DNA from 3 places in the Shewanella oneidensis MR-1 genome. Region 3 is predicted to be linked to each of the others. Evidence: riboswitches for the same ligand, from Rfam matches in the RefSeq annotation. Region 3 holds a riboswitch; each other region holds the start of a gene.
The links. A riboswitch is a leader RNA that binds a small molecule or an ion and turns the genes downstream of it on or off. The one in region 3 is predicted to bind lysine.
Positions count from the first base shown of each region.

Region 1: it holds a riboswitch for lysine, as region 3 does, so the genes downstream of both, lysC (lysine-sensitive aspartokinase 3) here and SO_RS14645 (Na+/H+ antiporter NhaC family protein) in region 3, are expected to answer to the same signal.
Region 2: it holds a riboswitch for lysine, as region 3 does, so the genes downstream of both, SO_RS04700 (Na+/H+ antiporter NhaC family protein) here and SO_RS14645 (Na+/H+ antiporter NhaC family protein) in region 3, are expected to answer to the same signal.

Region 1 is NC_004347.2:4,122,564-4,130,724, reverse strand. Features, by position in the region: gene SO_RS18565 (class 1 fructose-bisphosphatase) at 119-1,096, opposite strand; gene SO_RS18560 (S9 family peptidase) at 1,394-3,685, shown strand; gene arcA (two-component system response regulator ArcA) at 3,998-4,714, opposite strand; gene SO_RS18550 (DUF3293 domain-containing protein) at 5,297-5,731, shown strand; lysine riboswitch at 5,982-6,156, shown strand; gene lysC (lysine-sensitive aspartokinase 3) at 6,300-7,655, shown strand; gene SO_RS18540 (succinylglutamate desuccinylase/aspartoacylase family protein) at 7,657-8,161, shown strand, end outside.
Region 2 is NC_004347.2:1,039,774-1,047,934, reverse strand. Features, by position in the region: gene nuoM (NADH-quinone oxidoreductase subunit M) at 1-1,194, shown strand, start outside; gene nuoN (NADH-quinone oxidoreductase subunit NuoN) at 1,191-2,654, shown strand; gene SO_RS04705 (IS982-like element ISSod20 family transposase) at 3,070-3,948, opposite strand; gene SO_RS04700 (Na+/H+ antiporter NhaC family protein) at 4,205-5,785, opposite strand; lysine riboswitch at 5,872-6,043, opposite strand; gene SO_RS04695 (dienelactone hydrolase family protein) at 6,184-7,146, opposite strand; gene SO_RS04690 (hypothetical protein) at 7,412-8,161, shown strand, end outside.
Region 3 is NC_004347.2:3,278,960-3,287,120, forward strand. Features, by position in the region: partial or broken gene SO_RS14645 (Na+/H+ antiporter NhaC family protein) at 1-1,426, opposite strand, end outside; lysine riboswitch at 1,506-1,702, opposite strand; gene SO_RS14650 (electron transfer flavoprotein subunit alpha/FixB family protein) at 1,798-2,724, opposite strand; gene SO_RS14655 (electron transfer flavoprotein subunit beta/FixA family protein) at 2,725-3,474, opposite strand; gene SO_RS14660 (H-NS histone family protein) at 3,785-4,177, shown strand; gene SO_RS14665 (amidohydrolase family protein) at 4,377-7,451, shown strand; gene SO_RS14670 (amidohydrolase) at 7,451-8,161, shown strand, end outside.

The DNA of each region.
Region 1 (8,161 bases), 840 kb from region 3:
TATAAAAATGAATGTCGCATTACGCGACAATAAAAAAGCCACTGTGGTCAGTGGCTTTCATCATCAAAATCAAAATCTAAGCGATTCGGCTTAGTCTAAATCAGGTTCTTCACGCTCTTTATTTACGAGAATCGATACCATGGTAGCTTAGGCAAGCGTCCACTTCATTGGCGCTACCAAGGATAACCGCTACACGTTGGTGAATTTGTGTTGGCTGAATATCCAAAATGGTTTCATAACCGGTAGAGGCTTTACCACCGGCTTGCTCGACCAAGAAGGCCATTGGGTTGGCTTCGTACATTAAACGTAGCTTGTATGGCTTTTTCGGATCTTTATTGTCGGTTGGGTAAGTAAAAATACCGCCGCGAGAAAGTACGCGGTGCACGTCACCGACCATGGCGGCAATCCAGCGCATGTTGAAGGATTTTTCGCGCGGGCCAATTTTACCGAGCAGTAAATCGGCGATATAGGTCTGCATTGGCGCTTCCCAAAAACGTTGGTTCGACATGTTAATGGCGAATTCGCTGGTGTCAGGGCTGATGCTCATGGTGGCGTTGGTCAGTAAAAATTCGTTGGTTTCTGGGTGCAGGGTAAAGAGTTGCACGCCTTGGCCTGTGGTGAGCGCGAGCATGGTCGATGGGCCGTAGAGTACATAACCTGCTGCTAACTGATTGCGGCCAGATTGCAGGAAGCTCGCCTCGGTTAATTCACCCTGCGGTGCGGGTAAAACGGAGAAAATCGTGCCGACCAGCGAGTTGATATCGATATTCGATGAACCATCTAAAGGGTCGAAACACACTAGATATTGACCATTGGCGCTGACTTCAACCACATGATCTTCTTCTTCAGAGGCGAGGCCGCGCACTGTTCCGTCGGCTTTGAGCGCATCTTTAAGCATATCGTTGGTGATGATATCCAGTTTTTTCTGGGTTTCACCTTGCACGTTTTCCTGTTCGGTCGCGCCTAACACGCCGGCTAAGGCTCCGTGGCGTACGGCATGGCTAATGGCTTTAGAGGTGTCGGCTAAGGTCAAAATCAGTTGCGCGAGGGATTCGTTCACTGCCTTTGAGGTTAAGTGTTGGGCAAGAGTCTGCATGTTAGGTCCTTTAGGGGTTCAACATTGAGGTCAATTTCATTATTTGCCGCGAATAATAACTCAGTTAGTCGACAATTTCAGCGATGTTGCTGTGGGTTTTACGCAATTTAGGCCGTTACCGTTATCTGTTATCGCAAGGCGGTGTTGGTTATCTTGATAATTAAGCTAAGTAATAGAGTTTGCCTGCTAATTTGTATCTGTATATTGCCCGTGCTTTTTATTTAGGCTTGGCCTCTGGCACAATGGCGGCAGTTTTTTAATCGCCACCTAAGGCGAATATGCTTCCAAGGAATAATAATGACTAAAAATGGGTTAGCTTCCTCCCTGCGCGCCGTGAAGTTGGGCGCTTCATCCCTATTGATTGCGAGTCAACTGGCCATGATTTCTACCCTTACCACAGCTTCTGCCTATGCGCTTGAGGGCGGTATGACGCCACTCACTATCGAGCGGATGAATGCTTCTCCCGCCTTGGCGGGCACCAGTCCGCGCGGATTAAAGCTATCCCCCGATGGCCAAAAGGTGACCTATCTAGCGGGGCGTAAAGATAACCAAAACTTTTACGATCTTTGGCAAATGGATGTTAAAACAGGAAAATCTAGCCTGTTGCTGAATGCCGATAAACTGGCGAGTAATGAACTGTCCGATGAAGAAAAGGCCCGCCGCGAACGCCAACGGATTTATGGCGAAGGCATTATGGAATATTTCTGGGCCGACGATAGCAAAGCGCTGTTGATCCCCGCTGCGGGCAATTTGTATTACTTCTCCTTGGCGGATAACAGCGTCAGCCTATTGCCGATTGGTGAAGGTTTTGCCACTGATGCCCGCCTATCGCCCAAGGGTAACTTTGTATCCTTCGTTCGTGATCAAAATCTGTATGTACTTAATCTTGCAACTAAAAAGCTTGAGGCCATGACCACCGATGGTGGCGGCGTGATTAAAAATGCCATGGCAGAATTTGTGGCGCAGGAAGAAATGGATCGCATGACAGGTTACTGGTGGGCGCCCGATGAGTCGGCCATTGCCTTTACTCGTATTGATGAATCCGCTGTTGAGTTAGTCACCCGCAATGAAATCTATGCCGATGGCATTAAACTCACCGAGCAGCGTTATCCGGCGGCAGGTAAAAACAATGTCGAGATCCAACTCGGTGTAGTAACGCTGAAAAATAAAGCCATCGATTGGGTAACCTTAAGCGATGATAAAAATAAGGATATTTACCTGCCTCGCGTCGATTGGTTGCCGGATAGCAAGCATTTATCCTTTCAATGGCAGAGCCGCGATCAACAAAAGTTAGACCTGCAACTGGTTGCCTTAGATTCGCTGACCAAGCCGAAAACCTTAGTCAAAGAGCGCAGCGATGCTTGGGTGAATCTTAACAACGACTTGCACTTCTTAAAGCAACAATCGGCTTTTATTTGGGCCTCGGAGCGTGATGGCTTTAATCATCTCTATTTGTTTGACCTAAAAGGTAAGCTGAAGACGCAACTGACCAAGGGCAATTGGGCTGTCGATGAGCTGGAATTTATCGATGAAACCGCAGGTTGGGTGTATTTCACTGGCCGCAAAGATACCCCAATCGAAAAACACCTTTACCGTGTGCCGTTAGCGGGCGGAAATATTGAGCGCGTGAGCAGTGAGGCGGGGATGCACGATCCGGTATTTGCCGATAATCAAAGCGTGTATCTCGATTATTTCAATAGCTTATCTCAACCGCCGCAGGTCAGTTTGCATGGCGATAAGGGCCAGCATTTGGCCTGGGTTGAGCAGAACCAAGTCAAAGCGGGTCATCCTCTGTATGACTATGCTGGACTCTGGCAACTACCTGAGTTTAAAGAGCTTAAAGCCGAAGATGGCCAAATCTTACAAACGCGTTTATTTAAACCCGTGCCCTTCGATGCGGGGAAAAAGTACCCCGCGGTCGTGCGGGTTTATGGCGGCCCACATGCGCAGTTGGTGACCAATAGCTGGAGTGAGCAAGATTACTTTACCCAATACTTAGTTCAGCAAGGTTATGTGGTATTTCAATTGGATAACCGCGGCAGTGCCCACAGGGGTACCAAGTTTGAGCAAGTGATTTACCGTCATTTGGGCGAAGCGGAAGTCAATGATCAAAAGGTTGGGGTGGATTATCTGCGCAGCTTGCCCTTTGTCGATAGCAATAATGTGGCGATTTATGGCCACAGCTACGGCGGTTATATGGCTTTGATGAGTCTATTTAAGGCGCCGGATTACTTTAAGGCGGCGATTTCGGGTGCACCTGTCACCGATTGGCGTTTGTATGACACCCATTATACCGAGCGTTATTTAGCCCATCCCGCAAGCAATGAGCAAGGTTATGAAGCCAGTAGCCTGTTCCCCTATGTGAAAAACTACCAGTCGGGGCTGTTGATGTACCACGGCATGGCCGACGATAACGTGTTGTTTGAAAACAGTACTCGCGTCTATAAGGCGTTGCAGGACGAAGGCAAGTTGTTTCAAATGATTGATTATCCAGGTTCTAAGCATTCAATGCGTGGCGAAAAGGTGCGTAACCATTTATATCGCTCGCTGGCGGATTTCCTCGATAGACAGCTTAAAAACGGCAAATAACTCAGCGTTAGGTTGGCATTTATATCAGACTGGCATTTATAAAGAGTGATGTTTTTAAAAGAGTGGGGCAACGTTCTCACTCTTTTTTATTTTGTATGATTCTGAGTTAAGCCTACTTATTTAACAGTACGCTGCTTAGTTTAATCACAACACACTCGATATTTATCTGGCGCTCAATATTCAAGTTCACTGAGTTGTTATTTGGGTCTCAAGTTTGCTTTATTTCGTACTGCTAAAACCTATTTTGCAGAGATAAAAAAACCAGATCCTAAGATCTGGTTTTTTATAGGTGTTAAAACGGTAAACTGAAGATTAGTCTTCTAAGTTACCGCAGAAACGGTAGCCTTCACCGTGAATGGTGGCGATGATTTCTGGCGTATCTGGCAAGCTTTCAAAGTGCTTACGGATACGACGGATAGTCACGTCAACAGTACGGTCGTGTGGCTTTAACTCCCGGCCAGTCATCTTCATCAGTAGATCGGCACGAGTTAAGATTTTGCCTGGGTTTTCAACAAAGTGCAGCATAGCGCGGAATTCGCTACGTGGCAGTTTGTAAGATTCACCCTGTGGGCTTACGAGAGAACGGCTGTTGATCTCTAAGCTCCAATCGTTGAAACGATAGTATTCGACAGAACTCTTTTCTTCGACTTCGTTACCAGCGCTATTCACACGAGTCAGAAGATTACGAGCACGAATCGTCAATTCACGCGGGTTGAACGGCTTGGTAATATAATCGTCCGCGCCAATTTCAAGTCCAAGGATTTTGTCGACTTCGTTGTCACGGCCTGTAAGGAATATCAGACCGATGTTGTTGATTTCACGTAATTCACGTGCCAACAACAGACCGTTTTTACCTGGTAGGTTAATGTCCATAACCACGAGGTTAATTTTGTTTTCCTGCATAGCCTTATGCATTTCTGCGCCATCATTGGCCTCAGTTACCACATACCCTTCTGCCTCGAAAATACTTCTTAGCGTGTTACGGGTAACGGCTTCATCTTCAACGATCAGAATGTGCGGATTTTGCATATTAAGTACCTAAATTTTAACCAATATTCTAACCATAAGAATCACTTACATCGGATTCTTATATTCATAAATTGTTGATACTTCCACTCACTGCTCTGTGCTTCAAAGGGAAGATCTTTACGGCTACACGTCAGGATGTATATAAGTGAACGTTTAAAGTGTAATACGATAAAACGTAACCAGTATCAACTTCGATAAGCAATAGTTAAGAATAGTTCCTTAACTATTGTTTTTTTTAAAATGTTTAAATGATAAATCAAATGTAGAACACATTTTAAAAGATGTCCGGCCAGCATAAGGTGATTTCGCAGAGGAATCTAACAAACCCTTGTCAAGATTAAGCAAACTTAATGTTATCTGCTTAACTGGCCAATGACGACATTGTACTCGTTTTAGGCATTTGTTAACAAATGAAATGTTAACAAATTTCTGGATTAGGCGTTAATTTACCATGATATTTACTTTAGTCATTGATTAGTATAACTAATGTATTTCTAATTCTTGTGAGCGAGTTCACGCCTCTTTGGATTTTTGAGACGCTCTGCTAAACTAAGTCGGGTTCATTTTTCGACTAGACTACCGATGGACAACATGACTCAAGATTTGTGGCAGCATTATCAAACGCCGTTGTTTTTGCTTACTCAAGCATTATCCTGTAATTTTTCTTTTGCTGTAATTACCGCCCATAACCCCGCTTCAACCCTCCTTAGTTCCAGCCAAAACCGTTTACTCGACCGTCAATTACTTCGTGAAATTGAATTATTAGGCAGTCCCTATCGCGCACTTATCGGTGCATCGCCTGATTTATCCCATATGGAGAAGAGTTGGGCCGTGTTTATCGACAGAAGCATGGCATTACAATTAGGGAAAAAGTTTAATCAATATGCCATCTACATGGTGGAAAGGGGTGAGGTGAGTTTAGTGCCTTGCACTTTAGCCGGATATAACGAAGTGTGTTTAGGCCGATTTAACGATTATGTCCGCTTAGTTTATGAGCTGCCAGACTTGGTCACCTAACTACAGCTTACTCTTTTTTAGCTATTTTTTCTGACTAGGCTTTGCTCTCTCACAGCAAGGCTTGGTGAGTGTTTTTTTAAATCCATTGAATTCCACATCAAGCCTATACTGTTTTCTCGTTTCTTTTTGCTTTGGTCCATAAATCCCCATTGTTTTTAAAAGCGTTTATTGAATTTGTTTATCAGGTGTGAAATTAGCATTGACTTCATTAGGGGTTTATTGCTACTTTTTTCGTCCCTTTCCGGCGGAAAGGAACAGAAGAGGAGCGTTAACTAGGTAGTCAATCAGAGGAGCACAAACTCCAGCGATGATTGATGAGGGAGATTAGCGCCGAGGCATAGATGTGGTTGCTGCATGTTTATGTCGGTCGCTTAGGCTGAATCCTAACGATTGTCACCTGTAATTGGTGGAGAGCTTCTGGTGACGATTGCTGTTTCCCTTCTTTTGGGGTGCGTATCATTGAGCACCAGGCTCTTCGAACGAAGTTAGTTCGGAGCGTAATCATGTTAGTTAATCAATCTGTTATTGAAGTTTGTATCGTATCTCTTGCTTTTGCGGAGGTGCGCTAATGTCTCTTGTTGTCGCTAAATTTGGTGGAACCTCAGTTGCCGACTACGGCGCAATGAATCGCTGTGCCGAGATTGTGCTGGGTAATCCCGATTGCCGTTTAGTGGTGGTTAGCGCCTCAAGTGGCGTGACCAATCTTTTGGTTGAACTCACTCAAGAGTCGATTAACGACGATGGTCGTTTGCAACGATTAAAACAAATTGCGCAAATTCAATACGCTATCTTAGATAAACTCGGTCGCCCCAATGATGTTGCGGCCGCGTTAGATAAGCTGCTCAGCCGCATGGCGGTCCTGAGCGAAGCCTTAGTCTCAGCACGCAGCAAGGCGACTATGGATGAGTTATTGTCCCTTGGTGAACAATGTTCATCAGCATTATTTGCGGCAGTGTTACGGGAAAAAGGCGCGAACTCGAGCGCATTCGATGTGCGCCGAGTACTGCGTACCGACAGCCATTTTGGCCGTGCCGAGCCACAAGTTGAACAGATTGCCTTGTTATCCCGTGAACACTTATTGCCGCTGTTGTCTGAACAAGTGATTGTAACTCAAGGTTTTATTGGTGCAGATGAGGCGGGGCAAACCACTACGCTTGGCCGCGGTGGTAGCGACTATTCCGCGGCATTGTTAGCTGAAGCCTTAACAGCCTCTGCGGTTGAGATTTGGACCGATGTGGCGGGGATTTATACGACTGATCCACGGCTTGCACCAAATGCCCATCCTATTGCCGAAATCAGCTTTAACGAAGCTGCTGAAATGGCAACCTTTGGTGCCAAAGTGCTGCATCCTGCGACGATTCTTCCAGCTGTGCGTCAACAAATTCAAGTGTTTGTGGGTTCAAGCAAGGAGCCAGAAAAAGGCGGGACTTGGATCCGCCACCAGGTTGAAGATGCGCCTGTGTTTCGTGCTGTGGCGCTGCGCCGTGATCAAACCCTGCTGAATTTACACAGCCTACAAATGCTACATGCGCAGGGCTTTTTGGCCGAGACCTTTGCGACCTTAGCAAGACATAAGATCAGTGTGGATTTAATTACCACCTCTGAAGTTAACGTATCACTCACGCTTGATAAAACTGGCTCCGACTCCAGTGGCCAAGGTCTGTTAAGTGAAGCGTTGCTGCAAGAGTTATCACAACACTGCCGTGTGCGCGTGGAGGATGGTTTAGCCCTAGTTGCGATTATCGGTAATCGCATAGCCACCACAGCCGGTATTTGCCGCCGCGTGTTTGAAGTGCTGGAACCCCATAATGTGCGCATGATCTGCCAGGGTGCGAGCCCGCATAACTTGTGTGTGTTAGTGGCCGAATCTGAAGCGGCGCAGGTGGTTAAAGCGTTGCACGAAAATCTGTTTGAAGGCGCTTAATATGTTGCCGACAACATCGTCTCTGCAAATTGGGGAGCTTGCCGCAGGGCAGGCGCTGACGTTGCCGATTTATCATTTCAAGCCAAGCGGTAAGCATTCTGGCCCGAAAGTCTATATTCAAGCCAATGTCCATGGCGCTGAAGTGCAAGGTAATGCGGTGATTTATCAATTGATGAAGCAGCTCGAACGCTGCGATATCTTAGGTGAGATTACCTTGGTGCCGTTAGCTAATCCGCTGGGGATTAATCAAAAAAGCGGTGAGTTTACACTTGGGCGTTTTGATCCGATAACTGGCGTAAACTGGAACCGAGAGTATTTGAATCACGCGATAGATTTGCCAACTTGGTATAAGGAACATGCTGAGCTAAGTGATAGCGAGCTTATTCAAGCTTATCGCAGCACCTTGGTTGAAGCTTGCCAGCGGCGATTACGCAACGATTGGGGGGTGACCACGGGTCATAGACTGGCGGTTAACCTGCAGGCCATGGCCCATGAAGCGGATATTG
Region 2 (8,161 bases), 2.2 Mb from region 3:
GTGCAGCGCATCGGCTTCTTCCACCTCAACCTGCTGTGGATCCTGGGCGGGGTGCTCGGCGTCTTCATGGCGCTGGACCTGTTCCTCTTCTTTTTCTTCTGGGAGATGATGCTGGTCCCCATGTACTTCCTGATTGCGCTGTGGGGCCACTCGGTCACTGACGGCAAATCACGGATCAACGCCGCGACCAAGTTCTTTATCTACACCCAGGTGAGTGGCCTGATCATGCTGGTAGCCATCATCGGGCTGGTGCTGACCCACCAGCATGCCACCGGTGTCTACACCTTCAACTATCTGGACCTGCTCAACACCCCGATGAGCAACAGCGTTGAGTGGTTGCTGATGCTGGGCTTCTTCATCGCCTTCGCGGTCAAGATGCCGCTGGTGCCGCTGCACGGCTGGCTGCCGGATGCCCACAGTCAGGCACCGACCGCAGGCTCGGTGGACTTGGCCGGTATTTTGCTGAAAACCGCCGCCTACGGTCTGCTGCGCTTTGCCCTGCCGCTGTTCCCCGAAGCCTCGGCCGAATTTGCCCCCTACGCCATGGTGCTGGGCCTGATCGGTATCATCTATGGCGCCATAGTGGCGTTCGGCCAGACCGACATCAAACGGCTGGTGGCCTATACCAGCATCTCCCACATGGGCTTTGTGATGATCGCCATCTACTCGGGTAGCGAAGTGGCCCTGCAGGGCGCCGTGGTGCAGATGATCGCCCACGGTCTCTCCGCTGCCGGTCTCTTTATCCTGTGTGGTCAGCTCTACGAGCGGCTGCACACCCGCGACTTGCGCCAGATGGGCGGCCTGTGGGGACGCCTGCGCTATCTGCCTGGCGTGATGCTGTTCTTCTCGGTGGCCTCGCTCGGCATGCCGGGCACCGGCAACTTCGTCGGCGAGTTCCTGATCCTGGTCGGCAGCTTCCAGGTGGCCCCGGTTATCACGGCGGTCGCCACCTTCGGTCTGGTACTGGCCTCGGTCTACTCCCTCATCATGTTGCAGCGCGCCTGCTTTGGCCCCGCCAAGGATGATAGTGTGCTCAAGGGACTGGATCGCCGCGAGCTGACCATGATGATGGTGATTGCAGGTCTCTTGGTACTGCTTGGCCTCTATCCCCAACCCGTGATTGATACCGCCAGCAGCAGCCTCATCAACGTGCTGCACTGGTATCTGCTGCCGACTGCTGGAGCCCTGCAATGACTTTCTCCGCTTCCCAACTGCTGGCACTGCTTCCCCTGCTGCTGACCACCGGGGCCATGGCGGCCCTGATGCTGGCCATCGCCTGGCGCCGCTGTGTCACCACCGCCTTTACCGTGACCATTGTTGGCCTCAACATGGCACTGTTCTCGCTGCCCATCGTGATGGCGCAGGGGGATCAGGGGGTCACCCCGCTGCTGCAAGTGGACAGTTACGCCGTCTTCTACATGGGACTGGTTCTGATCGGCGCTCTGGCCACCTGTACCTTCGGTCAGTCCTGGCTGAAAGCCTACCCGGACAACAGGGAGGAGTTCTTCCTGCTGCTGTTGATCGCCACAGCCGGTGGTCTGGTGCTAGCTTGCTCCCGCCACCTCGCCTCCCTGTTTATCGGGATCGAGATGCTGACCCTGCCGATGTTCGGTCTGGTGGGCTACGCCTACCGCGAGCGCCACTCGCTGGAAGCCGCGGTGAAATACATGGTGCTTTCTGCCGCCGCCACCGCCTTCCTGCTGTTTGGCATGGCGCTGCTCTATGCACAGGCAGGCAGCCTGAGCTTTGCCGCCCTGGGGCAGACCCTGGCCGAGAGCCCGGCTCACCACCCACTGCTGATGGGCGGTTTGGGGTTAATGCTGGTCGGCTTTGCCTTTAAATTGTCGCTGGCCCCCTTCCACCTCTGGACCCCGGATGTCTATGAAGGTGCCCCGGCACCGGTCGCCACCTTCCTCGCCACCGTCAGCAAGGTGGCGGTCTTTGCCGTGTTGCTGCGCTTCTATCTGGCGGTCCCGGCGGCGAGCGATCCCATGATCCACTGGCTGCTGGCTGCTATGGCGGTCATCTCCATCCTCGTCGGCAACCTGCTGGCACTGGTGCAGACCAACGTCAAACGGATGCTGGGCTACTCCTCCATCTCCCACTTTGGTTATCTGCTGGCGGTGATCGTGGCGAGCCGCATCGGCCAGATGCCGGTGGAAGCGGCCGGGGTCTATCTGCTGATGTATCTCTTCACCAGTCTGGGTGCCTTTGGCGTGGTGAGCATGATGTCGAGCCCCTATCGCGGCAAGGATGCAGACTCCCTGCACAGCTATCGCGGCCTGTTCTGGAAGCGTCCTTACCTCACCGCCGTGCTGACGGTGATGATGCTCTCTCTGGCCGGTATTCCGATGACGCTCGGCTTTATCGGCAAGTTCTACCTCATCGGCGTCACCGTCGAGGCACAGCTCTGGTGGCTCTCCGGTGCCATCGTGCTCGGCAGCGCCCTGGGTCTCTACTACTACCTCAAGGTGATGGTGACCCTCTATCTGCGCGAACCGGGCATGCAGCAGCGGGATGCCAGCGCCGACTGGGCACTCTCCTCCGGTGGCGTGGTAGTACTGCTCTCTGCCGCGCTGGTGGTGTTGCTGGGACTCTATCCCCAGCCGGTCATCACTCTGGTGCAGGGTTTCCAGCACGTGGTGTTGCAGTAACGCGATGTTACAGTGCCCTTCTGCCCATCATCTTGATGGCCTTGAGGGAGCGGTGGCAATCGATTAGGATAAACTCAGTTTACGTCACCGTTGACGACGGGGTTTATCCTTCTCGATGAGTTCAAAAACTATTTGGTTCAATTCAAAACCAATCTAGTTCAACAAACACTTATCCGGCTCAGTTAAACACTCTTTAGCTGAGCCTAAACTCAAGCCTCTTTTATATAGAGGATGACTTTTCAAAAAATGCCTGTTTAGAAAATCTTATTTATAAATCCCACCTGCAGATAATCATCCATCGGCATATTCGCGCTTGGCTAAATATGGGCAATATATGAGCGACATATATACAACCCTTTGCGATACTCAAAATACACGCAAAACCACACAGACAATTAATTAACCTGAGATCGGTTTAACGAGCCATAACTGCAATAGCATTAAACTCCGCGCTAGTGATGTTCAATTGTGGCTTATTGTCTTTCAATTGATAGGCGATGAGCCCCGCAATCATATTGAGCATAAAACCATGCCCGCTGCGGTGTCTAGAGTGCTCTATTTGAGAGATATTTTTTAACTGGTCGTTGATGGTTTCTATGATGAAACGTCTCGACAACATTGCTCTATCCCATAACGACATTACCTTTTCTTTCATATTCTTACGCACATTTGTTACCAGTGTGACGCCTTTTTCCTGCAATTCACTGGACAGCGCTTTACTGATAAACCCTTTATCTGCATAGAGTTTATCCATATCACTGCGCACCATCTCATTCATCGGTTTTGTGTCATGTACATTCGCTGGGGTCACTTTGGCCGCCACTATTCCGCCTTGATGATTCACAATCAAATGCAGCTTAAAGCCATAGAACCACCCCATGGTGCCTTTACCTCTGCACGCCAGCCCCGCCAAGGTTTTATGGCGATGAATACGTAGGTTATGACACACTTTGATGCGGGTTGAATCAACAAATTCAGTGCCAGTGGGTTCACTTTTGAGACAGGTAAAGTCACTGCAAAGCGGCACTAACGCTGTCGGCATCACCTCAAGAAAGCGGGTATAGCTGAGTAAGTTGGGAAAAGCGGATTTATAGAAATGAGCCAAGTAGCCAATGTAAAAGTTCTTGAAATCACGGTGATGAGACATCTGAAAAAGTATGATGATGGTCATCACTTCGCTCATCGTCATACGGCCAGCACGTTGACGCTTGCGTGTGCCATCGGTTAACAGCGTTTTTTCCCATTCTGGAATAAAAACAGCGCAAAAATCATCGACATCGCAAAACACTTCCACTCATTTATGCAAAAGCCCTCCGGTGTGATGGGGCTTTTCTTGGTCGAAAGATCCGATCACTTGGAGGGCTATTAGTTCAACATTTCTTATCCCTAGTTCAGGTTAAATAAGCCTTGCTAGGCTAATCCTATGGGCTTGTAACAAGAGCCCTTTAAAAGCACAGATAAAAAGACACCTAACAAAAAGCCGAGTGGTTAACCACACGGCTTTTTTAATGAGCGCTATTTAACGGCTTTGTAAGAAACTCACCCGGGCCTTAGGCGCTCGCAAGCGCTTGGCGGGTTTTAGCCTTTTGCAGGTGATAGGCGCTAAACAGGATAAACCACAGGGCGCTAACGCATACACCCGCTAAGGTCGAATGCATAAAGCCCATGGCCAAGTAGCCTAAGGCGGCGCCAAAGGCCATGGCAAGGGCGTAGGGCAGCTGGGTCATCACATGGTCGATATGATGGCAACCTGCGCCGGTTGCCGACAAAATACTAGTGCTCGAAATCGGCGAGCTGTGATCACCAAACACTGAGCCGGCGAGCACTGCGGCAAGCATTGGTAGCATTAAACTGATATCACTTGCGGCGGCCATATCGCCAGCAAGGGGTAGCATAATGCCAAAGGTGCCCCAACTGGTGCCAGTAGCAAATGCCATGGCGCAGGACAACACAAACACCACTGCAGGCAACACTTCAATTGGCAAGTTACCATTGGCAAGGGAGGCTAGGTATTTACCGGTTTCAACATCGCGCACTACGGCGCCAATCGCCCAGGCAAACAGCAGAATATTGATGGCTGGCAGCATCGCCATTACGCCTTGGGGCGCGGCTTTGATCCAGTTTTTTGCGCCAAGTTTTAGGCGCAGCGCCAAGGCAATCGATACCCCTAAGCTGCATAGAGCGCCATACACTAACGATGAGCCTACGTTAGTGTTTTCAAAGGAGCCAAGCACACTAAAGGGCAGCCCTTGCGCGCTAAGCACCGCGGCGCCCGAGTCAATCATAAAGTAAACCGTAGCGGCGGTTAGGGTGAAGATGGGCAGCACCATGTCAATCATGCCGCCGTTGCTATCCTCTGGGCTTTCCATATCTAAGCCAATCGGCCGGCCTTTAGATTCATCCCACAATTTGCCCTGCAAAGCACGCTCTTCATGCCAGCGCATCGAGCCGATATCGAGCTGAAAGGCAATCACCACCAGCACCATCAGCAGGGTAAACACTGCGTAAAGGTTCATCGGGATCATCTCCACAAAGGCGGAGATGGGGCTTTGGTCTGTGATGCCGTGGGCCGCCATAATGCCGCCAACGAGGGCGATAATATAGGCGCCCCAAGAGGAGATAGGCATCAGCACACACACGGGCGCGGCGGTGGAATCTAAAAGATAGGCCAGTTTGGCGCGGGAGATTTGAAAGCGGTCGGTCACCGGGCGGCAAATCGCCCCCACCGATAAGCTGTGGAAAAAATCATCGATAAAAAATGCAAACACCATGATGCCAGTTAAGCCCTTAGCGCCGCGGCGAGTTTTAGCGCGCTTGGCCGCCCATTCGGCAAAGGCGCGGGTGGCGCCAGAGACGCTCATCAAACTAATCAGCCCACCGAGCAGCAACATAAACAGCAACATATTGATATTGTCGCGATTAAGTGCGCCATCGACCCAAAAAATCCTCAGCACGGTATTGAACATATAGTGCAATGAATCAAAGGGAGAAAACTGATTGAGTAACAAACTGCCGGCCACAATCCCTACGCCAAGGGATAACAGTACGCGGCGAGTGATGATCGCCAAGGCGACGGCTAACAAAGGGGGAAGCACTGACCAACCGGAGTCGGCAAAATGACTAATTTCCATGATCTCTTTTCACCTAAAGAAAACGGGTGGAGATCTACCGAGAGGATAAAGAAACAAAACCTATAGGGAGGTAATACTCCTCAGCCCCTTCAGGTAGCGCTCCATAGTGGATGACTATGGCAGTCTTGCACCTATTTGATGCAAAACCAGCAGCTCGGTTTGATGACCTGGCTACTTCGGCGCTGACTCCTTTCCTTGTACATCTGCGGCATCACCCTCCGCACAAGTAGTCATAGGCAGCGCGCCTCTACTTAAAGGTATTCGAGCGGGCATTCTAGCGAGATGGGAACTGATAGCAAGTATTTTGATCCCATTCGCGCATAAAACAACGAATCACCTACAAGTTGGCAACGGAAGAAACATCTGCTTTTCAACCGTCGCAATGGCGCAAAATGGGCTTATACGAGTAAATGTTTGCCAAAGAAATCCAAGGTTCTTGCCCATGCGAGCTCAGCCGTTGGCTCATCATAACGGGCGGTGGAATCATTGTGGAAACCATGATTCACATTCGGGTAAAGATAAGCGGCGTAATCGGCTTTATTGGCCTTTAGCTGGGCTTCATACTCGGCCCATGTATCGTTAATCCGTTGATCTAAAGCGGCAAATTGTAACATTAGCGGGCCTTTAACTCGGCTGCGTAGCTCAGTGACCGCTGGGGTGCCATAAAAAGGCACGCCTGCGGCAAGCTCGTCCGGGATGATGGCGGCGAGCATATTGACGATATAACCACCAAAGCAAAATCCGACGGCACCGAGTTTGCCATTACTCTGCGGGTGCGACTTTAAAAAGCGGGCGGCGGCGATAAAATCCTGCTCGATTTTGGCTCTATCGAGGCTCGCTTGCATGGCGCGGCCCGCATCATCATTACCAGGATATCCACCAAGGCTGTAAAGCGCATCGGGGGCAAAGGCGATATAACCCTTGGCCGCTAAGCGGCGGGCCACATCTTCGATATAAGGATTAAGGCCACGGTTTTCGTGTACCACTAACACCACGGGGGCTTTTTTAGTGGGATCTAAGGTCTTAGGATCGCCAGCCTTTTGGCCAGGGATCAGCAACGCGCTTGGCAAGACTAAATAACCCCGCCCTTCGCCATAGCCTTCGGGGGAAGGAAACTTCACATAACTGGCTTGGATTGTGGGATCGTTAAAGGAGACTTGTTCGGCTAAGGCATAGTTAGGCATCAGTGCGCCTGTGAGTGTGCTGAGGGTAAAACCCAGTGCCACTAAACCTGCGAGGCGCATCATAAACTCACGGCGGTCGATGATCCCGTGGGCATACTCATCATACCAATCAAAGGCTTCCTGCGGGATGGCTTGGGAAGGTGCTGTGGTTAGTTCTGGCTTATCATCTGAGCTCATCGTTTTCTCTCCATTGAACAAGCTAACCACAGGTTTACATAGCTTGTGGGTAATTTATCGGCGTCACTAAGCGTAAAGGATAAGGGCTTATCAGGGCAATCTGCTTGTGTTATCAACCTAATAATTCTCGGCTCTCCTTGCCGCAATCTTTGCTTTATTCTGCCGAGCGCTTTTTATTCCATAGGGGCTTTTTTGTGTATAATGTCGCCAATTTACAAACGAATCAGTTTACATTTCAATAACATAAATTGCCAATGGAGTTCAGATGGCTATAGGGATATGTAGGATAATTTGCATCACTGCTACGCTCACGCTGTTAACCGCTTGCGATAATAGCGTTTCTGCCACCTCGGCTGGCATACCCACTGAGCGTGAGTATCAGATTATTTCCACCTCACACCTTAATGATGGTTTCGAAACCCGCAAAGTGTTGCAGGCACGATTGCTGCTGGATTACCAATTACAGGATGCAGAGAGCAAGGCGGCCAGCTTAACCACGCCATTAACCCATAACGCCCGCTTTTTTATCCAACCTAACCTGCTGCAAATTAGCGATTATGGCATACCCATTCCGGTGAGTAATATCGACCCTAGAGCCAAATCCAATGAAATCGTTCAGTTGGTTAAAGATGGCTTTAAGGTGGAGTTTAACAATGGTGAAGTCCGTCAATTAACCCCCATTGCCAAGATGGATCAAAAAGATCTCAAGGAGTTATTTGAGCGCTGGCATAATCTTAATAACTTGTTTAAACAAGCTCCAACCTTGCCTGTGGCGCTTGAGCCTCGCGTCGGTTATAGCATAAGCGCCCCCATGGATGGGCGCTTAACTTGGACGGTTGAGCAGGTCAGTGAAGATAAGTTGATCGCCGTTTTACAAGGTGAAAAAGGCAAGTATAAGGCCTATGGTAAGTTCGAACTTAACCGCAAAACCGGTTGGTTAGAGAGCATGGTGTTTTTTCAACGGGAAGAACGCCAAGGCAGCACCTTCACCCATCGTATCGTGATGGCGCCTAAA
Region 3 (8,161 bases):
ACAATCACAGCATAGGGAAGCTGAGTCACTACATGATCAATATGATGACAACTCGCTCCGGTTGACGACAAAATCGTGGTATCAGAAATCGGTGAGCAATGGTCACCAAATACCGCTCCAGCCAATACCGACGCCAACATAGGCAGCATCATGGCAGTATGACTCCCCATCGCCATATCCGCCGCAATCGGCAGCATAATCCCGAATGTCCCCCAACTGGTTCCCGTGGAGAATGCTGTTATGCCCGCTAACACAAACATCAACCCCGGTAAAAAGGCAAAGGGAATATTACCCGTCGCGAGGCTCGCCATAAACTTACTGGTTTCTAGCTGACCAATCACACCTGCAATAGTCCAAGCAAACAATAGGATATAAATAGCAGGTAGCATAGAGCGAGCGCCCTGCACCACTCCTTTGACCACCATGGACTTTTCAACGCCTTGTACTAGATTAAGCACCAGCGCAACCGCTAAACCAATTAAAGCCCCAAAGAACAGGGATGAACTGACATCGGTTTTCTCAAAGGCTGAAATAACATTAAATTCAATACCTTCTTTCGCTAACACTTGAGCACCACTGTCGATCATAAAATACAGAGTGGCAAATCTGTTATAGGTAAAAATAATCCGAGGATTTTACCTGTATCAGCTTCGGGTAAATCGGCATTTGCGCCTGGCGGTAAACCTTTAGTTTCATCGTATAAATTACCGCGCATAGCATTTAATTCATGTTCGCGTATCGGGCCAATATCTAACCCCATAAAGGAGACACAAAGCAGTAATAATAAAGAGAAAATAGCGTAAAAATTCATAGGGATCATTTGAATAAAGACAGTTAAATGCCCTGAATCCGCAACGCCGTGGGCCGTTAATATGCCGCCAATCAGCGCAATAATATGAGCGCCCCAACTTGATACTGGCGAAAGAACACAAACCGGCGCAGCGGTAGAATCTAATAAATAAGCTAACTTAGCACGGGAAATATGGTAGCGGTCGGTCACGGGCCTGGCGACGAAACCAACGAATAAGCTATTGAAATGATAGTCAATAAATACAACACAACCCTAAAACATGGTCAGTAGTTTGGCGTCGCGTTTATTACGAATGTGCAAGCGCGCCCAATCGGCAAACGCCCGCGCACTTCCACTCACGGTAATAAGAGCAGTGATCATCCCCAATACAATTAAGAAACCGAGAATGTATAAATTCCAAGAATTTACCCCAGCTTCCGACCCAAAAAGTCTTTTTACGTTGTTAAATAAAAACTCAGCGCTAGCCAGTGCCAAAAATTGATAGAGTAATAACACCCCAATCACAATACCTAAATCGAGGGAAAAGAGAACTCGGCGAGTAACAATCGCCAATACAATTGCCACCACAGGCGGCAACAAAGAAAGTGCCGAATCGGCATAACTAATTACAGTCATTGATCATTTCTTCGTCAAAGAACGAATGGAGGGCGACTGAACTGGTTGGAAAAGGCAATTGCTACCCAAGATCACCTGTCCTATCAGTAGCACTCCATAGTAACGATTCCGAATATCCATATCAGGAAATACTACGGCAGTATTGTACCTATTCAGCACAACCCCAGCAGTTGATCGTGATAAATCAAACCACTTCGGTACCAAATCCTTTCGTGATCGATCAATGGAATCACCCTACTGATCACTACTGATATTTGGTGCGTCTCTACTTCTAAGAACGCCCATGCATGGGCGTGAGGCACATAAAAACATAAGCGGCTAAGCAGTTACCACCGCAAAGCCGCTTACTCTGATTTAGATCACGAATAAAATCAACTTAGGCATGCAATCAACTCAGGAACAGCTTCAAACAAGTCGGCTTCGAGACCATAATCGGCCACTTGGAAGATAGGCGCTTCAGGATCTTTGTTGATAGCCACAATTACCTTAGCGTCTTTCATCCCTGCTAGATGTTGGATAGCGCCCGAAATACCGACAGCAATATAGAGATTAGGTGCGACAATCTTACCTGTTTGACCGACTTGCAGATCGTTAGGCACAAAACCTGCGTCAACCGCAGCCCGTGATGCACCAACTGCGGCACCAAGCTTGTCGGCTAATTGCTCTAACATGCCGAAGTTTTCACCGCTACCCATGCCGCGACCACCGGACACGATAATGCCCGCATTGCCTAACTCTGGACGCGCTGATACCGTTAAAGATTGAGAAACAAACTGAGTTTTGGCTGCAAACACTTTATCCAAGGTGGTCACGGCGGCACTGTTGCCCTGCGCTGCCGCATCGAAGGCACTGGCACGCACTGTCATCACTTTAACAGCGTCGTGGCTTTGTACTGTCGCTAAAGCGTTACCCGCATAAATCGGACGCACAAAGGTATCACTGCTCACCACAGCAATCACTTCAGAAATTTGAGCAACATCTAACAAGGCGGCTGCTCGTGGCAAAGTATCTTTGCCCGCACTTGATGCCGCTGCGAGGATATGGCTATAGCTTGGCGCTAAATCCACCAGCAATTTAGCCACGTTTTCCGCTAAATGCGCTTCATAAACGCTGTTATCGGCGACTAAGACTTGGGCGACGCCCTGTAATGCTTGCGCCGCTTGAACCACTGCGCCACATTGATGGCCGACGACCAATACATGGATATCATCACCAATTGCGCGCGCTGCGGTGACAACCTTAGCGGTATCCAGTTTAAGAGCCGCATTATCGTGTTCAGCTAATACTAAAATGGCCATTTAGATCACCTTCGCTTCATTCTTTAACTTTTCAACCAGCTCTGCTACCGACGCAACCATGATACCGGCCTTACGTTCAGCAGGTGGCGTCACCTTGACTACAGTTTGATGGGCTTTTAGCGTCACACCTAAATCCGCTACCGTCAGCACATCTAATGGCTTACGTTTGGCTTTCATGATGTTCGGTAATGAAGCATAACGTGGCTCGTTTAAACGTAAATCGGCTGTCACTACCGCAGGTAATGGCAGACTCAGGGTTTGCATACCACCGTCGATTTCACGGGCCACTTGGATTGAATTACCTTCAACTTTGATTGCTGAAGCAAAAGTTGCCTGTGGCATATCGGTTAATGCCGCAAACATTTGGCCCGTTTGGTTGTTATCACCATCAATGGATTGCTTACCAAACAGTACTAATTGCGCTTGTTCTTTTTCTTGTACGGCTTTAAGTAATTTAGCAATGGATACTGGCGCTAACTCTTCTTCAGTATCAATATGGATAGCACGGTCAGCACCTAGGGCTAACGCGGTACGTAATTGTTCTTGAACGGCTTTATTGCCGATACTAACGACCACTACTTCTGTAGCACTGCCCGCTTCTTTTAAACGAACCGCTTCTTCTACTGCAATTTCACAAAAAGGGTTCAACGCCATTTTGAGGTTTGCGGTATCAACGCTGGTGTTGTCAGCTTTTACCCTGACCTTCACATTGGCATCAACTACGCGCTTAACAGGCACCAATACTTTCATAGGGTTTCCTTCCTACACTTTCATGTACATGGACAAAACATTGGTCATCACCAATGCAGGATAGCGCCACTTTACGTCCTGTTAACGTTAACGTCAATCAAAGTCAAACGCCTGTTTGCATTTTTTAAGACTGTGGTATTGGCCACATTTTTGAACAGTTATTTGCCACATATAAAAAGTTCAAAACTTAAATAATATTTAATTTCTGTTTATTGCATAATTTTATTTGATTCGAGCAATATTAGTTTCTATCATTTAGCTGTTGTTCACCATTATCCTGTATTAAAAATAGAGTGGGACGAAAATAGATATGAGCGAATTTTTAGAAATATTAACTCACGGTCGTCGTTTTAAAGCTGCTGTAAAAGATCTCAGCGTTGAAGAACTGCGTGATTTAGCGGCTAAGCTAGATAAAATCTTAGTTGAGCGTGAGTCAATGGAAGCAGAAGAGCTGCAAGCTATTGCAGCTCGTAATGCCAAGATTGAAGAAATCCGTCAACAAATGGAAGCTGTTGGTTTATCAATCGACGACTTAGGCGGTGTTGCGGTTAAAGCTTCGAGCAAAAAACGCGCTCCTCGTCCAGCGAAATACCAAATTGAAGTTGACGGCGAAGTGATCCAGTGGACTGGTCAAGGTCGTATGCCAACGGTATTTAAGAACGAAGTCAATAAAGGCCGTTCTATGGATGATTTCTTAATCTAATCCAGAACTGTGTTGGTAACAGCTGTTTGCTATTAACACTAAGTAACTAAAAAAAGCTCGCGCAATGCGGGCTTTTTTATTGTCTACGAAACCCGCCGTTGGCATTCAAGCAAATGCTTAAATTGCGTTACAATTCAGCTTTAGTATTTACATCTGCTTTAGGTTACTCTTTATTCCCCTCCATCTTAGTGAATAAAAAATGCTGATAAACAACAAGATAATAATAAGCTGCGGCATAATAAGTAGTTTGGTATCCCATCCCATTTTTGCCGAGGCCAATCCCATTGCCCCCGTCAATAAGTTAACCGCATTTACTAATGCAGAATTAATTATTGCACCAGGAAAACGACTATCAAATGCCACATTGTTAGTTGAAAACAATCGTATCAAAGCCATTATTGAAGAAGATGATATCCCAGCTGCGGCATTAAAGATCAATCTCAGTGGTTATACTATCTATCCTGGTTTTATCGATCCCTTTACCGATTATGGTATCGAGTTTGAATATCCCAAACTTGGGCTGAAGCGTCCGGTATATGATATTAAGCGTATTGGGGGTAATGCTGAAAATGGTGCAATTCACGCTGAAAAAGAATGGTTTAATTATGTTTACCCCAATAAAGAACGGGCAAAGGATTGGATCAATAACGGCTTTACCAGTGTGCAAAGCAGTAAGCTTGATGGTATTTTCCGCGGCACAGGTGTCAGCCTTTCATTAGCGGATAAAACGGCTAACGAGGTGATTTACCGCGCACGTAGTCAACCATTTATGGCGTTTGATAAAGGCACTTCGGAGCAAGACTATCCCGAATCCTTAATGGGCAGTATCGCGCTTATCAGGCAAACCTTTGCCGATGCTAACTGGTATAACCAAAATAAGAGCAAGCCTGTTAATAGCTCAACATCACCCCAGATTGAATTTAATATCGCCTTCGAACGTTTAGATAACCTAGCCGAGAAACAAATCGTATTTGAAACAAAAAATCTCAACGATTTGCTGCGTGCCGCTAACCTACTAAAAGAACATAAGCAGCCGGCCAACTTACTCGCAAGTGGCCAAGAATATGCGCGTCTAAACGAATTAAAGGCCCTGAATTACTCTTTAATTCTTCCTCTTAATTACCCACAGGCACCAGATGTTGGTACAGATGATGCTGACCGCGAAGTCTCACTTGCAGAACTAAGACATTGGGAGCGCGCGCCAACAAACCCCGCAGCGGTCGCTAATGCGGGCATTCCGTTTGCTTTCACGCAATTTGGTATTAAGACCGATGCCTTTTGGCCTCGCCTTCGTCAAGCCATTACGCAAGGGCTCAGTGAAGATAAGGCCCTTGCAGCCCTCACCACCCAAGCCGCCGAAATGGCGGGAACAGCCGACTTTACTGGTAAGCTCGCCCCAGGCTATATGGCGGACTTTGTGATAACGAAGGGCAATATCTTTAAAGACGGGCAGATTTACAGTGTCTGGCTGCTGGGACAAGAACAACGTCTTCGCTCGCTGTCACAGGCCAAGATGTTGGGTGACTATCAGCTGACGCTGAATAATTTAACCTTAGATTTGAGCCTTGAAGAAACGGGTAAAGCGGGCAAAACCATATTTGAGGGCAACCTCAGTAGTGGTGAGAAGACTATTCCACTCACTCACCTCACCCTCGAAGACGATGGCCGAGTCAGCTTTAATGCCGATTTAAGCGAGGCAGGTATTCAAGGCATCAGCCGTTTTATTCTATGGCTGGCCAAAGATGGCATTCAAGGTCGCATGGTCGATGCTCAAAGTCGTAGCAATAATGTTTCCGGCGTTACGATTGCTCCAGCCCCAACAGCCACACAACCCAGCACTCAAAAAGCCGATGCAAAACAAGCCTTAGTGAGCCTACTCACCTACCCCAATGTGGCCTACGGCTTGAGTGACGCGCCTAACGTCGAGAAACTCCACATTAAAAATGCCACCCTGTGGACTTCGGATAAACAAGGCATCCTAGAGAATGCAGATCTGTTAATGGCCAATGGCCGGATCGAAAAAATCGGCCAACAACTTACGACCCCTTCGGGTTACCAAGTCCTCGATGCAACGGGCAAGCATGTAACCGCGGGTATTGTCGATGAGCATTCTCATATTGCTATCAACGGCGGCACCAATGAAGGCACGGATGCCGTTACTGCTGAAGTGCGTATAGGCGATGTGATCAATCCTGAAGATGTCTCCATCTACCGAGCGCTTGCTGGCGGCGTGACCAGTGCTCAACTGCTTCACGGCAGCGCTAATCCTATTGGCGGTCAATCACAATTGATCAAAATGAAATGGGGAGAAAGCGCCGAGCAGCTAAAGTTTGCCAATGCGCCAGCGAGCATCAAATTTGCCTTAGGTGAAAACGTCAAACAGAGTAACTGGGGCGAGAAATTTGTGCAGCGCTTCCCGCAGACGCGCATGGGCGTAAAAGCCTTATTTGAAGAAACCTTCGATGCAGCACTCGCCTATGAAAATGCGCTGAAGGATTATGATGATTTACGCAGCAGTGAGAAGAAGAAAACCCTCGCGCCACGCCCAAGCTATCGCCTACAGGCGGTGGCCGAAGTATTAAAACAGCAACGCGATGTGCATATTCACTCTTATGTGCAGTCGGAAATCTTAATGTTCCTGCGCTTAGCTGAGGCTTACCGCTTTAAGGTGCAAACCTTTACCCACGTACTCGAAGGTTACAAGGTTGCCAGTGAACTCGCCGCCCATGGCGCAGGCGCATCGACCTTTGCCGATTGGTGGGCCTATAAGTTCGAAGTCTATGATGCGATCCCGCAAAACGCGTGCCTGATGCAAAAACAAGGCGTGCTCACCAGTATCAACTCCGACGACTATGAAATGCAGCGCAGACTTAACCAAGAAGCGGCTAAGTCGATGATGTATTGCGGAATGTCAAAAGAAGATGCCTGGAATATGGTGACCATCTACCCAGCAAAACAACTCAGGGTCGATGAATATGTAGGCTCGCTCACCCCAGGCAAGATGGCCGACATCGTACTGTGGAATGCTGAGCCGCTGTCGATTTACGCCAAGGTGACGCACGCTTGGGTCGAAGGCAAACGCTATTTCGACCGCGAACAGGATCAACTCGCCCAGCAGCAAGTGGTCACAGAGCGCGCAGCCCTTATCCAAAAAATTCTCAGTAGTGATGATAACGCTAAAGCAGGCGAAAAAGTGACCCCACTTAACGAGCCACAATGGCATTGCGATACCCATTATCAAGCTTGGGGCCAACATCATCAGGGAGCGAAATAATGAAGCACTTACCCACCACCTTGCTACTGTCTACGCTGGCCATCACTTTATCAGCGCAGGCGCATAACTTGGTCCCGGCCCCCAAACAAACCCAGAGTGTACTGATTAAAAACGCCACTGTGCATACGGTCATCCAAGGGGTATTAACCAATACCGATGTGTTGATTGAAAACGGTAAAATCAGTGCGCTGGGGCCACAGTTAAGCACTAATACGACTGCATCAACTCAAGTTGTTGATGCCAGCGGTAAACACTTATATCCCGGCCTTATTGCACTGGATACCAGTCTTGGTTTAGTGGAAATCGAGATGGTGCGTCCAACCGTCGATAACGCTGAAGTGGGTGATGTTAATCCGCAAATAAGTGCGGCGAGTGCCTATAACCCAGACTCAGAGCTACTGCCGACCATTCGCTACAATGGCATCACCCATGCACAAATCGTCCCCAGTGGCGATGGGCTAGCGGGGCAATCCGTGGTAGTTGACCTTGATGCGTGGACAATTGAAGACGCCCTTCAACCCAATGAAGGGCAATTCCATGTCTACTGGCCGCAAATAAAGCGTATGCCCGAGGATGAAAAGGAAAAAGCCAAAGCCATTGAGAAAAATCAGCAAGCTATCGATAAACTCATCACCGCCTTTGAGGATGGCTACCGCTATTTCTTAAGCCAAAATGCACAGGATACGGATAACTGGCCTAATCTGCGTTGG